3 regions of the Methylibium petroleiphilum PM1 genome follow, and region 1 is predicted to be linked to each of the others. Evidence: predicted binding sites of a transcription regulator. Region 1 holds the regulator's gene; each other region holds the start of a gene.
What was found. Region 1 encodes FNR, which switches genes on or off when oxygen is low (the NO sensors DNR and NnrR bind a similar motif). Its sites were predicted from a motif close to TTGATNNNNATCAA; they were not measured.
Positions count from the first base shown of each region.

Region 2: a site for FNR is predicted at 3,013-3,026, ahead of MPE_RS16605 (OmpW/AlkL family protein). Genes of this name have one in related genera too.
Region 3: a site for FNR is predicted at 1,611-1,624, ahead of MPE_RS06825 (hemerythrin domain-containing protein). Genes of this name have one in related genera too.

Region 1 covers NC_008825.1:2,630,386-2,635,164, reverse strand. The annotation lists gene ccoP (cytochrome-c oxidase, cbb3-type subunit III) at 1-8, shown strand, start outside; gene ccoG (cytochrome c oxidase accessory protein CcoG) at 40-1,524, shown strand; gene MPE_RS12470 (hypothetical protein) at 1,549-1,797, shown strand; gene MPE_RS12465 (hypothetical protein) at 1,833-2,087, shown strand; gene fnr (fumarate/nitrate reduction transcriptional regulator Fnr) at 2,118-2,849, opposite strand; gene hemN (oxygen-independent coproporphyrinogen III oxidase) at 3,026-4,456, shown strand; gene MPE_RS12450 (sulfite exporter TauE/SafE family protein) at 4,476-4,779, shown strand, end outside.
Region 2 covers NC_008825.1:3,496,908-3,501,686, reverse strand. The annotation lists gene MPE_RS16625 (LysR family transcriptional regulator) at 1-681, opposite strand, end outside; gene MPE_RS16620 (DUF2917 domain-containing protein) at 789-1,070, shown strand; gene MPE_RS16615 (TfoX/Sxy family protein) at 1,093-1,491, opposite strand; gene MPE_RS16610 (5-formyltetrahydrofolate cyclo-ligase) at 1,593-2,204, shown strand; gene MPE_RS16605 (OmpW/AlkL family protein) at 2,299-2,889, opposite strand; gene MPE_RS16600 (polyphosphate kinase 2 family protein) at 3,089-3,919, shown strand; gene metF (methylenetetrahydrofolate reductase [NAD(P)H]) at 3,936-4,779, opposite strand, start outside.
Region 3 covers NC_008825.1:1,456,561-1,461,339, forward strand. The annotation lists gene MPE_RS06810 (flavin-containing monooxygenase) at 1-698, shown strand, start outside; gene MPE_RS06815 (hypothetical protein) at 704-979, opposite strand; gene MPE_RS06820 (ferritin-like domain-containing protein) at 1,003-1,449, opposite strand; gene MPE_RS06825 (hemerythrin domain-containing protein) at 1,733-2,353, shown strand; gene MPE_RS06830 (YbaN family protein) at 2,419-2,838, shown strand; gene MPE_RS06835 (hypothetical protein) at 2,905-3,423, shown strand; gene MPE_RS06840 (arsenate reductase) at 3,428-3,784, shown strand; gene acnA (aconitate hydratase AcnA) at 3,833-4,779, opposite strand, start outside.

The DNA of each region.
Region 1 (4,779 bases):
CGAAATGAGTCCCCGCCGCCGCCCTGGCGCGAGTTGTCGATGAGTCGACCGGCGTCACGCGTGATCCCGATCGCGCCGGTGTCCGACGACACCGGCGAGATGGTCTCGCTGTATGCGAAGCAGGCGACCATCCACGCACGCTCGGTGCATGGCTGGTTCGCTGCGTGGCGCTGGGCGCTGGTGTGGCTCACGCAGCTGGTGTTCTACGGGCTGCCCTGGCTGCCCTGGAACGGCCGCCCGGCGGTGCTGTTCGACCTGGGCGCACGGCGCTTCTACATCTTCGACCTGGTGCTCTACCCGCAGGACTTCATCTACCTGACGGGCCTGCTCATCCTGTCGGCTTACGGGCTGTTCCTGTTCACCGCGGTGGCAGGCCGCCTGTGGTGCGGCTACGCCTGCCCGCAGACGGTCTACACCGAGATCTTCATGTGGGTCGAGCACCATATCGAGGGCGACCGCCAGGCGCGCCTGAAGCTCGATGCCGCGCCCTGGGGCGCCGCGAAGCTGGCCCGCCGGTCGGCCAAGCACGCGGTGTGGCTGGCGATCGGCCTGTGGACCGGCTTCACCTTCGTCGGCTACTTCACGCCGATCCGCGAACTGGGCGGCGAGGTGCTCGCGCTGATCGGTCTGGCCGGCCCGGGGTCGGCCGGGCCCGGCCCCTGGGAAGCGTTCTGGGTGCTGTTCTACGGCTTCGCGACCTATGGCAACGCCGGCTTCATGCGCGAGCAGGTGTGCAAGTACATGTGCCCGTACGCGCGCTTCCAGAGCGCGATGTTCGACCACGACACCCTGATCATCAGCTATGACGGCGGGCGCGGAGAGCCGCGCGGCTCGCGCCCGCGCAGCCTGGCGCACGACGCGCTGGCCGCCCAGGGCAAAGGCGACTGCATCGACTGCACGCTGTGCGTGCAGGTCTGCCCGACCGGCATCGACATCCGCGAGGGGCTGCAATACGAGTGCATCGGCTGTGCCGCCTGCATCGACGTGTGCAACGGCGTGATGGACAAGATGGCGTATCCGCGCGGACTGATCCGCTATGCGACGCAGAACGGCCTGACTGCCGGCCAGAGCAGGCTGGACTGGCGGCGTGTGTTCCGTCCGCGCGTGCTGGTCTACGGCGTGATCCTGCTGCTGATCTCGGTCGGCTTCGTCACCAGTCTCGTGCTGCGCAGCCCGATGCGCGTCGACGTGGTGCGCGACCGCGGTACGTTGGCAAGGCTGGTCGACGAAGGGCGCATCGAGAACGTCTACCGGTTGCAGATCATGAACGCCACCGAGTCGGAGCAGCGCTACCGGGTGGTGGTGAGCGGCATCGCCGGCGCGCAGGCGCAGGTGCGTGACGAGGTGCGGCTGGCCCCGGCCGAGTCGCGCTGGGTGCCTGTCGCGGTGCAAGTGCCGCCGCAGAGCGCCGCGGCCCTGGGCCCCGGCGCCCACCCCCTGCGCTTCGAGATCATCCGCGAGGCCGACGGCATGCAGCCGGCGGCCAGCGTGTCCGAGAAATCCACCTTCGTCGTGCCGCGCTGAACGCGGCCCTCTCCGGAGCAACCCATGACCCCGAACGAGAACGCAACCCGCCCGACGCCCGCGCCCGAGCGGCCGCTGCCCTGGTGGCGCGAGCCCATGCTGTGGCTGGTGCTGGGCGGCCCGCTGGCGGTCGTGGTGGCTGGCATCGTCACTGCCGTGATCGCCGTGCGTGGCAGCGACCCGGTGCTCAGCCGCAGCAGCGAACCGCTGGGCAGCGACACGCCGGCAGTGCAGGCGCGCAACCATGCGGCCACGCCGCGTCCCGAGCGCTGAACGTGGTGCCGCCCGTCGACCCGGAGCTCGCGACGATGAGACAACGCACGCTGTGGATCGTCTGGCCGTCGTTCCTGATGGCGGGTGTGCTGGAGGTCCTGGTGTTCAGCGCAGCCGACCCGGCGGAACTGAGCGGCTGGGTCGGGCGCGCGCTGGAGACGGTGTCGCCGGCTGGCGTCTACACGCTGGCCTTCTTCGCGTTCTGGACCGTGTGCGCGCTGACGTCGATGTTGACGCTGCTGCTGGCAATGCCGGAGCCGGCCAATACCGAGCCGCGCCGCTGGCCCTGAGTCGCGCCGGGCGAGGCAGGCGGCGAACCTTCAGCAGGCCGGGCCGTTGACGAGCCGGCGCAGCCCGGATTCGTCGAGCACGCGGATGTCGCGCTGCTTAACCTCGAGCAGGCCTTCGTCCTGGAACTTCGAGAAGGTGCGGCTCACGGTCTCCAGCTTGAGACCGAGGTAGCTGCCGATCTCCTCGCGCGTCATGCGCAGCACGAGCGACGAGGCCGAGAAGCCGCGTGCCTGCAGGCGTTGCGTGAGGTTCAGCAGGAAGGCCGCGAGCCGCTCCTCGGCCCGCATGCTGCCGAGCAGCAGCATCACGCCGTGGTCGCGCACGATCTCGCGGCTCATGATCTTGTGGAACTGGTGCTGCAGCGGCGTGGATTCGCGCGACAGCTTCTCGAGCTGCGAGTAGGGGATCTGGCAGACCTGGGAGTCCTCCAGCGCCACCGCGTCGCAGGCATGGCGGTCGGTGCTGATGCCGTCCAGTCCCAGCAGTTCGCCGGCCATCTGGAAGCCGGTCACCTGGTCACGGCCATCGTCGGCGGACACGCAGGTCTTGAAGAAGCCGGTGCGCACCGCATAAAGCGACTCGAAGCGATCCCCGGCGTGGAACAGCGTGTCGCCGCGCTTCACGGGGCGGCGGCTGCCCACCAGCTGGTCGAGGTGGTCGAGATCGTCGTCCGACAGCCCCACCGGCAGGCAGAGCTCGCGCAGGTTGCAACTGGAGCATGCGACCTTGAGGGCCTCGATGCGGATCGGTTCGCGTTCCATGCGCTTCATTATGATCTTGTGCGCGGCCCGCGATGGAGCATGTGAGTCGGCGGCGGCGTCGTGAGGGGCAAGTTGCATGATCGACCTCAAGCTGTGCATGGATTGTCGGAGGCCACCGGCGACCGGCCTTGACCCAGATCAAGAGCCCGGTGAGAGGCCCTCGGCACAGTCCGGACATGCCCCCTCCGACCCTGACCGACATGCTGGAACCGGCTGCGCCGAGCGAGGAACTCCTGAGTCGTCTGGACGCCGGTGGGCCGCGCTACACCTCCTACCCGACCGCCGACCGCTTCGTGGAGGCCTTCGGCCCCGCTCAGTACCGGCAGGCCCTGGGCCAGCGCCGCAGCGGAGCCCCGGCGGCCGGCGCGGTGGGCGGCGGCACACCGCTGTCGATCTACGTTCACATCCCATTCTGCGAGTCGGTCTGCTACTACTGCGCCTGTAACAAGGTGATCACCCGGCAGCACCGGCGCGGCACCGAGTACCTGGAGTGGCTGGGCCGCGAGGTGGCATTGCACCAGGACGTGATCGGCAGCCGCCAGCGCGTCAGTCAGCTGCACCTCGGCGGCGGTACGCCGACCTTCCTGGACGATACGGAGCTGTCGCAGCTGATGGCCCTGCTGCGCGGTGCCTTCGACCTGCAGCCGCAGGCCGAATGCTCGATCGAGGTCGACCCGCGCACCGTCAGTGCCTCGCGGCTGGCGCACCTGAAGGCGCTGGGTTTCAACCGCCTGAGCTTCGGCGTGCAGGACTTCGACCCCGAAGTGCAGCACGCGGTGCATCGCGTGCAGCCGGCCGAGCAGGTGGAGGCACTGATCGCCAGCGCGCGCGCATTGGGCTTCGATTCGATCAACGTCGACCTGATCCACGGCCTGCCCAAGCAGACCCCGGCCTCGCTGGCCCGGACGGTGGAGCAGGTGGCGCGGTTGCGGCCGGACCGCGTGGCGCTCTACAGCTATGCGCACCTGCCGCAGCGCTTCAAGCCGCAGCGGCGCATCCATGCGGCAGACCTGCCAGGCACCGCCCAGCGCGTGACGATGCTGTCGAACGCGATCGCCGCCTTCCTGGCGCACGGTTACGACTACATCGGCATGGACCACTTCGCCCTGCCGGGTGACGCGCTGGCCGCGGCCAAGCGGCAGGGCCGGCTGCACCGCAATTTCCAGGGCTACAGCACCCAGCCCGACTGCGACCTGATCGGCCTGGGCGTCTCGGCCATCGGCCGCATCGGTGCGACCTACAGCCAGAATGCGAAGACGCTGCCGGAGTACCAGGACGCCCTGCGCTCCGGGGAACTGCCGGTGGTGCGCGGCCTCGTGCTGACGCGCGACGACGTGGTGCGCCGCTCGGTGATCATGGCGCTGATGTGCCAGGGGCGGGTGGTGTTCGAATCCATCGAACTGGCTCACCTGCTCGATTTCCGCCGCTACTTCGAGGCCGAACTGCGCCGGCTGCAGCCACTGGCCGGGCAGGGGCTGATCGAGATCGACGACGACGCGATCCAGCTCACCCCGCTGGGCTGGTACTTCGTGCGCGCCGTGGCGATGGTGTTCGATCGTCACCTGCAGGCCGACCGCGATCGCGAACGCTATTCGCGGCTGATCTGACGCAAGGGACAGTCACGGCATGAGCCTCTCGCTGGTGGCGGCCGGGCTGGCGATCGGCATCGCGGGCAGTCCGCACTGTGCCGCGATGTGCGCCGCGCCCTGCGCGGCGATCGAGCGGTCCTGCGGTGGCGCACGGCCTGCGCGGGCCGCCGCCGCCCTGCATCTGGGGCGCCTGCTGTCCTACGGCCTGGCGGGGGCGCTGGTGGCCACCGGGGCTGGATGGATGGCCGAACTGGCCCAGGCCACCCGCTGGTTGCGGCCGCTGTGGACCCTGCTGCAGGTGACCGTGGTGGTGTTTGGCCTGTGGCTGCTGGTGGCCGGAC
Region 2 (4,779 bases), 870 kb from region 1:
CTCCAGCGCGGGCAGGGCCTGCACCGCCAGCCAGTGCCGCCAGCTGACGAACTGGGTGCTCGCCTGCAGGCTGTCTTCCTCCAGCAGCGTGTGCAGCGCCAAATCGGCCGGTGTGCGCAGCGGCGGCGCGGCGCTGCTCGCGGCCTGCTCCAGCAGGCGCGGGCTCGCTACCGGCGTCAGCGTCTCGCCGAACAGCCGCACGGCGCCGGCCGGGGCACGCTGCGCGCTGCAGTAGCGGATCACGATCTCGACCTCGGGGTCGTCCAGGTCGGCCAGCCGGTCGTTGGCGTCGATGCGGATGTCGAGGTCGGGGTGGTCGCGCTGGTAGGCCTCGATGCGCGGCAGCAGCCACAGCGAGGCGAACGACGGAAAGGTGTTGAGGTTCACGCCGCGCCGGCCGCGCGCGCTGCGGATCTGGCGCACGCCGGCATCGAGCCGCTCCAGCGCCGGCGTCACCGCGGCGAGCAGCGCGACACCGTCGCCGGTGAGGGCGACGCTGCGCGTGCCGCGTGTGAACAGCGAGCTGCCGACCTCGTCCTCCAGCGACTGGATCTGGCGGCTGATGGCCGGCTGCGTGAGGTGCAACTCCTCGGCCGCGGCACGGAAGCTGAGGTGGCGCGCCACCGCCTCGAAGGCGCGGATCGGACCGACGGCGAGCGGGCGCTGGCGTGAGGTATTCATGCGTGTATGTTATCAATGAGGGGCCGCGATCTCATTGGATCGTGGGCTGGTTCTTCACGATGATATGACGCATGGAACCACCAATGCAGGGTCCGATGGAGCGCGACATGAGCATGCAGCAATCGCAAGAATCGATGGGCCGGGTCGACCCCGTCTGGCGGCTGGTCCGAGGCCAGACGCTGCGCCTGCAGGCGGCCCGCAACACCCGCTGGCTGCGGCTGCGCGAAGGCCGGCTCTGGGTGACCGCCGAGGGCCGCCTCGGCGGGCAGATCCCGGAAGACTGGTGGCTCGCGGCCGGCCAGAGCCTGCGACTGCCGGCCGGCACCGAGGTGCTGGCCGAGGGTTGGTCAGTGGCCAGTTTCGAGGTGCTGGAAGAGCCGGCGGCCTGAGGCCTCTGGCGAACGCGCCCGCCTACCTGGCCGGCTTGCGGCGGCGTGGTGCGGCAGCGGGCTTGCGGACCCTCGCCGCCTGGGCGCGCAACGCCGCCTCCAGCGCCAGCCGGGCCCAGGGCCGCAGCGCATCGGGTGACTCGGTCGCCTCGTCGGGCGGCGTCCAGTAACTCATGGTGGCGGTCCGCACCACGCCGTCGCGTGAACTTTCGTAGACGAAGGCTCGCCCGCCGGCGTCTCGCCACTGCGGCAGCGTCTGCGCGTCGGTCTTGAGGTAGAGCTGATCGGCGGCGATCAGGCCGATCATCAGCCCGTCGAGGTAGAGGCCGTGGCCGCCGAACATGCGCTTCGCATGCGCCGGTCCCACGGAGGACAGCAACTCGACGCAGTGCGCCGCAAATTCGTCGCGGGGTGGGGTCATTGCCACAGTGTAGGCAGCGACCTTGAGGCGCAGGCCATCCTGCGGGGCAAAATCCGGGCTGCCTCGATGACACGCCGCGCCAGCCCGCCACGGACCCGCCCATGACCCTGCCCTACGACCCGATGAGCCGGCCGGACAAGGCGCAACTGCGTCGCATGCTGCAGGCCGAGCGGCAGAGCCTGACCGATCGCCTGGAGCGCGCCGAACAGTTGCAGGGCGTGCTGCGGGTGTGGCTCACGCAGCGGGAGGACGTCACGATCGGCGCCTACTGGGCCATCAAGGGCGAGTTCGATCCCCTGCCGTCGCTGCACCGCTGGACCGAGGGCGCCGGACACGGCACCGGCGAGGGTCCGCCGCGCCGGATCGGCCTGCCGGTGATGAACCGCCAGACCAAGCAACTGCGCTTCCACCAGTGGTACCCCGGCTGCCCGATGGAGGAGGATGCCTACGACATCCCGAAGCCCAAGGGCACCGACCTCGTGATGCCGACGTTGTTGCTGGTGCCCTGCGTCGGCTTCGGCCCGAAGGGCCTGCGGCTCGGCTACGGCGGCGGCTTCTACGACCGCACGCTGGCGGCACTGGAGCCGCGGCCATTCACCGTCGGCATCGGCTACCGGCACGGCTACATCGACTGGCTCGAGGGTGAGCCGCACGACATCCCGCTCGACGCCATGCTCACCGAGGACGGTGTCGCCTGGTCGCGCGAGGACTGATCGCGCGCCGCCTCTCAAGGAAACGCCGGGCCGCCCCAAGTTTCCCTGGCCCCCGCGGGGGGGCGGGCTGGGTGCAGACCAGCCCTGGGGGTGCTCAGAACCGCCAGCCGAGCCCCACGCCGAACAGCACCGGGTCGACCTTGAAGGTCCCCGCCTTCACCCCTGCGGCCGACACGTCGGTGCGGATCTGCACCTTCTTCACGTCCACGTTCAGCACCAGCCGGTCGCCGAGCGGCACGTCCACGCCGGCACCCACCGCCAGGCCCACGCTGTTCTTCTCGATGCTGAACGGCGCCGGTAGGTCGACCGACGAGAAGCGCGTGTAGTTGATGCCCGCGCCGAGGTAGGGCTGGACCGCCGCGCCGGGCAGGAAGTGGTACTGCAGTGACAGCGTCGGGGGCAGGTGCTTGAGGCTGCCGATGCGCGTGCCGGAGGCACTCACGTCCTGCTTCTGCGGATAGGTCAGCACCAGTTCGGCGGCCCAGTTCGGCGTGAAGAAGTAGCTGATGTCGAGTTCGGGGAAGGTCTTGCTGTCGATGGCCAGGCCGACGCCAGTGCTGTCCTTGTTGGCCGGGTCGAGGTGCAGCGCGCGCACGCGCACCAGCCAGTCGCCGCCGGTCGGCGCGGCGGTCGCGGCGCCACCGAGGGCGGCGAGGGCGAGGGCGGCGAGGATCTTCTTCTTCATGATGAGCTTCACTCCGGAATGCACGGGGAGCTTCCCGCCCGTGCATTGCAGTGCGTGGCGGGACGCCGCGGCTTGCGTTGGCTCAAGCGCGCGGTCGCGCAGCGTTGGAGCCGCCGCGGCTTTCTGAGGCAGATCAACCTCGCGCGTCGCGGTGTGCACGCGGCGCTACAGTCGCCGCACCGCCTTCCCAGGAGTCGCGATGGCCCGCTCGACCGCCTACCTGAAGACCTACCGCGTCGGCCGCAAGCTGCGGCTCAAGGACATCGACCCCGGCGCGCGGCCGGCCGCCAGCAGCAGCCGCGAGGCCGACGATGCGCGGCTCGCCGAACTGGCGATCGAGATCGACCGCCTGCAGGACCTGCTCTACGCCAACGGCAGTGCCGGCCGGCCACCCAAGCTGCTGCTGGTGCTGCAGGGCATGGACACTTCGGGCAAGGACGGCACCGCGCGCTCTGTGTTCCGCCAGTGCAGCCCGCTCGGCGTGCGCGTGGCGGCCTTCAAGGCGCCCACCGAGGTGGAGCGCGCGCACGACTTCCTGTGGCGCGTGCATGCGGTGGCACCGCGGGCCGGCGAGGTGGTGGTGTTCAATCGCAGCCATTACGAAGACGTGCTGGTGCCCTTCGTCGAAGGCTGGATCGACGCCGCCGAGCGCCAGCGTCGGCTGGCCCACATCAATGCCTTCGAGCGCCTGCTGCACGACAGCGGCACGACCATCGTCAAGTGCTTCCTGCACATCTCGAAGGACGAGCAGCGCGAACGGCTGCAGGCGCGTCTGGACGACCCCGCCAAGCGCTGGAAATTCCAGGTCGGCGACCTCGAGACGCGCGAGAAGTGGAAGGCCTACCTGGCCGCCTACGAGACCGCGCTGGCGGCCACCTCGACCGCCTGCGCGCCCTGGCACGTGGTGCCGGCCGACAGCAAGAGCAACCGCAACCTGATGATCGCGACGCTGGTCGCGCAGGCGCTGGCCGGCATGAAGCTCAAGCCGCCGAAGCCCGACTTCGACCCGGCGGCGGTGCGCGTGGTCTGAGCGCGTCGCGCGCGTATCAAGCGCGCGCCGACGCGAGCCGGCGGCAGACCTCCAGCGTCAGCGCCGACTGGTTGAGCGTGTAGAAGTGGATGGCCGGTGCGCCGCCGGCGATCAGCCGCTCGCACAGCCGCGACACCACCTCGATGCCGAAGGCGCGGATCGACGCGGCGTCGTCCATGTAGCCCTCCATCTTCAGGGCCACCCAGCGCGGGATCTCGATGCCGTCGCGCATCGCGAACTGCGCGATGCGCGCGTAGTTGTGGAACGGCATGATGCCCGGCACGATCGGCGCGTCGACACCCAGCGCGCGCACCTCGTCGAGGAAATGGAAGTAGGCGTCGGGGTTGTAGAAGAACTGCGTGATCGCCGCGTCGGCGCCGGCCTTCATCTTGTTGGCGAAGTGCTGCAGGTCGCGCCGCGCATAGCGCTGCTGAGGGTGGTACTCGGGGTAGGCGGCCACCTCGATGCGCAGGTCGGTTCCCTGGGTCTCGCGCACGAAGGCGATCAGCTCGTTCGCGTAGCGGAACTCGCCGGCCGTCGCGGTGCCGCTCGGCAGGTCGCCGCGCAGCGCGACCAGGCGGCGGATGTTTTGCGCGCGGTAGGTGCCCAGGATCTCGGCGATGCCGACGCGCGTCGAGCCGACGCACGACAGGTGCGGCGCCGCCTCGAAGCCCAGCGCGGCAATGTCGCGCACCGTCGACAGCGTGCGATCCCGCGTCGAGCCGCCGGCACCGTAGGTCACGCTGAAGAACTCGGGGGCCGCGCTGCCCAGCTCGCGCACCACGGTCTTCAGCTTCTCGCTGCCGGCCTCGGTGTTGGGCGGGAAGAACTCGAAGCTCACCGGCACCGGCAGCCTCAGG
Region 3 (4,779 bases), 1.2 Mb from region 1:
TGCGCGAGCGGCTCAAGGACCCGGTGCTGTGCGAGAAGTTGATCCCCACGAACTACGGCTTCGGGACCAACCGCGTGCCACTGGACACCAACTACCTGGAGGCCTACCACCGCCCGAACGTCGAGATCGTTGACGTGAAGGCGTCGCCGATCGAGTGCGTCACGCCCGAAGGTGTGCGAACGGCCGACGGCAAGCTCCACGAACTCGACATCCTGATCCTGGCGACGGGTTTCGATGCGGGAACGGGTGCACTGACGCGCATCGACATCCGCGGTCGCGGCGGGCGCTCGCTCAAGGACGACTGGGGCCGCGAGATCCGCACCACGATGGGCCTGCAGGTGCACGGCTATCCCAACCTCTTCACGACCGGGGCGCCGCTGGCGCCGTCGGCGGCCTTCTGCAACATGACCACCTGCCTGCAGCAGCAGGTCGACTGGATCACCGAGTGCCTGGTGGCGCTGCGCCGTAAGGGCCTGACCGTCATCGAGCCCAGCCGGGCGCTGGAAGACGAATGGGTGGCTCACCACGACGAGACCTCCAACGCGACGCTGCTGGTCAAGACCGATTCCTGGTACATGGGAACCAATGTCAAGGGCAAGCAGCGCCGCATGCTTTCGTACATCGGTGGGGTCGGAAAATACCGCCAACGCTGCGAAGAACTGGCCGCCGGCGGCTATCCGGGTTTCGAGATGCGCTGAGTTTGCTAGTCGGTCTCGGGCGTCAGCGTCAGGACGGCGGGGATCGTCTCGTCGCAGCTGTCCAGCAGCCCGGCATGCACGGCCCGCAATGTCGCGAGGCTGCCGACGTGGGGCAGGACCGTGTCCGCACCGCAGAGCGGACACACGGCGGTGGATTCGCCGTGTGTCCAACTCACCACGTCGGACGGCTCGAATGTGGCCAGGCAAGAGAAGCAGCCTGCAATCCGCGCCGAAGCCAGTTCGGCGCGGTTGTTGAAAGAGTCGTAGCCAGTGTCCGACATGTGCGAAGCGTCGGTTGCAGGACTCAGGACGTCACGCTGTCGCGCAGCGCCTTGATCTGGTCGTGGTTGGACTGCACCCCAAGCAACTGCCGGCCGAGCGTCTGCTGCACGTCGATCGGCAGTTGCTGCTTCAGCGCCTTGCGGTAGCGGGCCAGTGCCGCGTCCTCGCCGCGCTCGCACTCCTCCAGCAACGCGTGATCGCTGCTGCCGGTGAATGCATCCTTCACCGACACCCATCCCCGATGAAGGGCGCCGGCGACGCTGCCATGATCCTCGGGGCTTCCCCCGTGCTGCAGGACCAGGGCCTGCAACTCCACCGCGGCGCTTTCGCATTCCGCGGCACGGGCCTGCAGTGTCTGCTTGAGGGCGACGGACTCGGCTCGCTCGGCGCATTTCGCGAATCCGTACTGGCCGTCTTTCGACGTTTCGATCAGTTCGTTCAGGATCTGGATGACTTGCTTGTCGCTCATGGGAACTCCTCGAAGTTGGGCAAGTGGGACCACCCGGGATGGATGGGACCGTGGCAACTCGATGATGGGTAGCCTGCAGTCCAAAGGCAGTAGGGCGATCGCGCCGCGTGCTGTACGAACGCGCCTACACCGTGTCTCCTTCGCTGCGAATGAACGGCCCCTTGATCTGGCGCAAGGCCTGCTGGGCGGTCTGGATCGACGCTAGCGACCGACGGCGCGGCGGGTGTTTATCGCCGTGGCCGTACGCTTTCTTACACTGCATCAACCCCCCGTGCACGCCAGCTTGACCATCATTCGCCAGGAGCATCGGGCTCTGTCTGCGATGCTGCGCGCCATCCACCTGATGCTGGGAGAGCATCGCCGGCGCGGAACGCTGCCGGACTTCGGGATGTTGCGCGCCATGCTCTTCTACGTCGACGAATTTCCCGAGCGCCTGCACCATGCCAAGGAAAGCCGGCTGCTGTTTCCGATGCTGCGGTCGCGCAGCGCAGAGCGCACCGCCGTGCTGAACCGGCTCGATCAGGACCATGCCCAGGGCGAGCAGTTCATCCGCAAGCTCGAACACGAACTGCTGGCCTTCGAGGTGATGGCCGAGACGCCCCAGGGCGAGGAGCGACGCGAGCGTTTCGAGCGCTCGATGACGGCCTACATGCACTTCTACCTGAACCACATGCGCACGGAGGAGGCGATGGTGCTGCCGATGGCCGAGCGCGTGCTCGGTGATCAGGACTGGAGCGAACTCGATGCGGCCTTCCTGCAGAACCGCGACCCGCTTGCCGGCGACGAGGGCGATGCGGTGTATGCCGATGTCTTCAGGCGCATCACCGAAGCGCAACCGACCCTGCTGGGTCTGGGCTCCGCGCTGGAAGCACTGGCCGGGCGGGCGACGGCGAGGTCCGTCTAGAGCGCTCGAGACCGGCCCAGGCGGCCGGGCGACCGATCGGTCTCCGGCGGACCGATACTGCGTCCATGCAGGACGAGGCCCCAATTCCCCCGACGCCGCGCTGGATTCGCGCGCTGTGGTCGCTGGCGGGGGGGCTGGCCTTGCTGACGGGCCTGGTCGGCATCGTGCTGCCCTTGTTGCCCACGACGCCCTTCGTGCTGCTGGCGGCCTTCTGCTTTGCGCGCGGGAGCGAGCGCTGCGAACGTTGGCTGCTCGGGCATCGACGCTTCGGACCGATGATTCAGGCGTGGCGTTCGCATCGCGCGATCCCGCTGGCGGCGAAGCGACTGGCCACGGTGATGATGACGCTGGGCTGTGTCTGGTCGTGGTGGTGGCTGACTTCGCCCTGGCGATGGATGCCCGCACTGTGTTGCACCGCCGTTGCGCTGTGGATGTGGCGCCTGCCGACGGCGGACGCGACGCGGCGGCTGCCAGGTCGCGATTGAGCGACGTTGCTCAATCGCAATCTCCGCGCGACCGGGTCGGATTTCGCTCGCGGGCAGAATTTGCGCATGAACCGGCCGACCCCCGCTGCTGCATCGACCACCCTGCGCTGCATGCTGCTGTGGATCGGCGTGCTCGCGTTGTCAGCCTGCGCCGGTTACAGCCCTTCGGGCCTGCCCGTCGGTACACCGCAGGCGCAGGTCATCGAGCGCATGGGGCCGCCGACCGGGCGCTATGCACTCGCTCCAGCCGGTGAGCGGCTGGAGTTCGCCCGAGGCCCGATGGGCAAGCACACTTACATGCTCGACTTCGATGCCGACCAGCGGCTGCTGCGCTGGGAACAGGTGCTGACCGAGAAGAACTTCTATGCACTGCAGATCGGCATGAGCCGCGACGAAGTGCTGCGGCGCATCGGCCATCCGTCGAACGTGCGCTTCCTGTCACGTCAGCAGCACCAGCTCTGGTCGTACCGCTACGACACGCCGTTCTGCGTGTGGTTCCAGGTCAGCCTCGACACCTCCGACAAGGTGGCCGAACTGGGCAACAACGTCGATCCGCAGTGCGACGATCTCTTCGACGGTCGCTGATTCCATGCCCACGATCACCCTGTACGGCATCCCGAACTGCGACACCGTGAAGCGGGCCCGCGCCTGGCTGGAGGCCCGCGACGTTGGCTACACGTTTCACGACTTCAAGAAGCAGGGCGTGCCTCCCGACGCGCTGGCCAGATGGGTGTCCGCCACCGGCTGGGAGACGCTGGTCAACCGCAAGGGCACGACCTGGCGCCAACTCGATCCTGCGGTGCGGGAGTCCGTCGTCGACGCGTCGAGCGCCCAGCGGGCGCTCAGGGAACATCCGTCGCTGGTGAAGCGGCCCGTGGTGGAGTGGCCGGGTGGCGTGACGGTCGGCTTCGACGAGGCGGTATTCAGCGCACGGCTGTCCCACTGAGGACGCGACGACCGTCGTGCCGCGTCCTCACAACTCACAAGGCGGTGGTCACGCGGCGAGCAACTGCCTCAGCACGAAGGGCAGGATGCCGCCGTGCTTGTAGTAGTCCACCTCGATCGGCGTGTCGATGCGCAGCGTGACGATCACGGTCTTCTTCTCACCGGTGGGCGTGGTGATCACCAGCGTGGCGTCCGATTGCGGCTTCATGTCGGCATCGACCACCACGTCCACCACCTCGTCACCGATCAGTCCCAGCGTGCTCCATGAGTCGCTGCCCTTGAACTGCAGCGGCAGTACGCCCATGCCGACCAGGTTGCTGCGGTGGATGCGCTCGAAGCTCTTCGCCACCACGGCCTTGATGCCCAGCAGCTGCGTGCCCTTGGCGGCCCAGTCGCGCGACGAGCCGGTGCCGTACTCCTCGCCGCCGAAGATCACCGTGGGTACGCCGGCGGCGATGTACTGCATGGCGGCGTCGTAGATCGCGAGCTTGCGGCCCTTGTCCGCACCGTCGAGCTGGAAGAGGGTGTAGCCACCTTCCTCGCGCGCGCCGTCGTCCTTGGGCGGCAGCATCAGGTTCTTGATGCGCACGTTGGCGAAGGTGCCGCGCATCATCACCTCGTGGTTGCCGCGGCGCGAGCCGTAGCTGTTGAAGTCGGCCTTCAGCACACCGTGCTCTAGCAGGTACTTGCCGGCCGGCGTGGTGTCCTTGAAGGAGCCGGCCGGCGAGATGTGGTCGGTGGTGATCGAGTCGCCGAACAGGCCCATGATGCGTGCGCCCTTCACGCCGGCGTCCGCCACGGCCGGCTCCATGGTGAAGTCCTGGAAGAACGGCGGCTCGGCGATGTAGGTGCTCTTGGGCCAGGTGTAGACATGGCCCTTCACGCCCTTGATCTGTTCCCACAGCTTGCCGGGATCGCTCTTGACCTTGTCGTAATTCTTCTTGAACGCCTTGCCGTCCATCGCGAACTTCATCAGCTTGTAGATCTCGTCGCTGG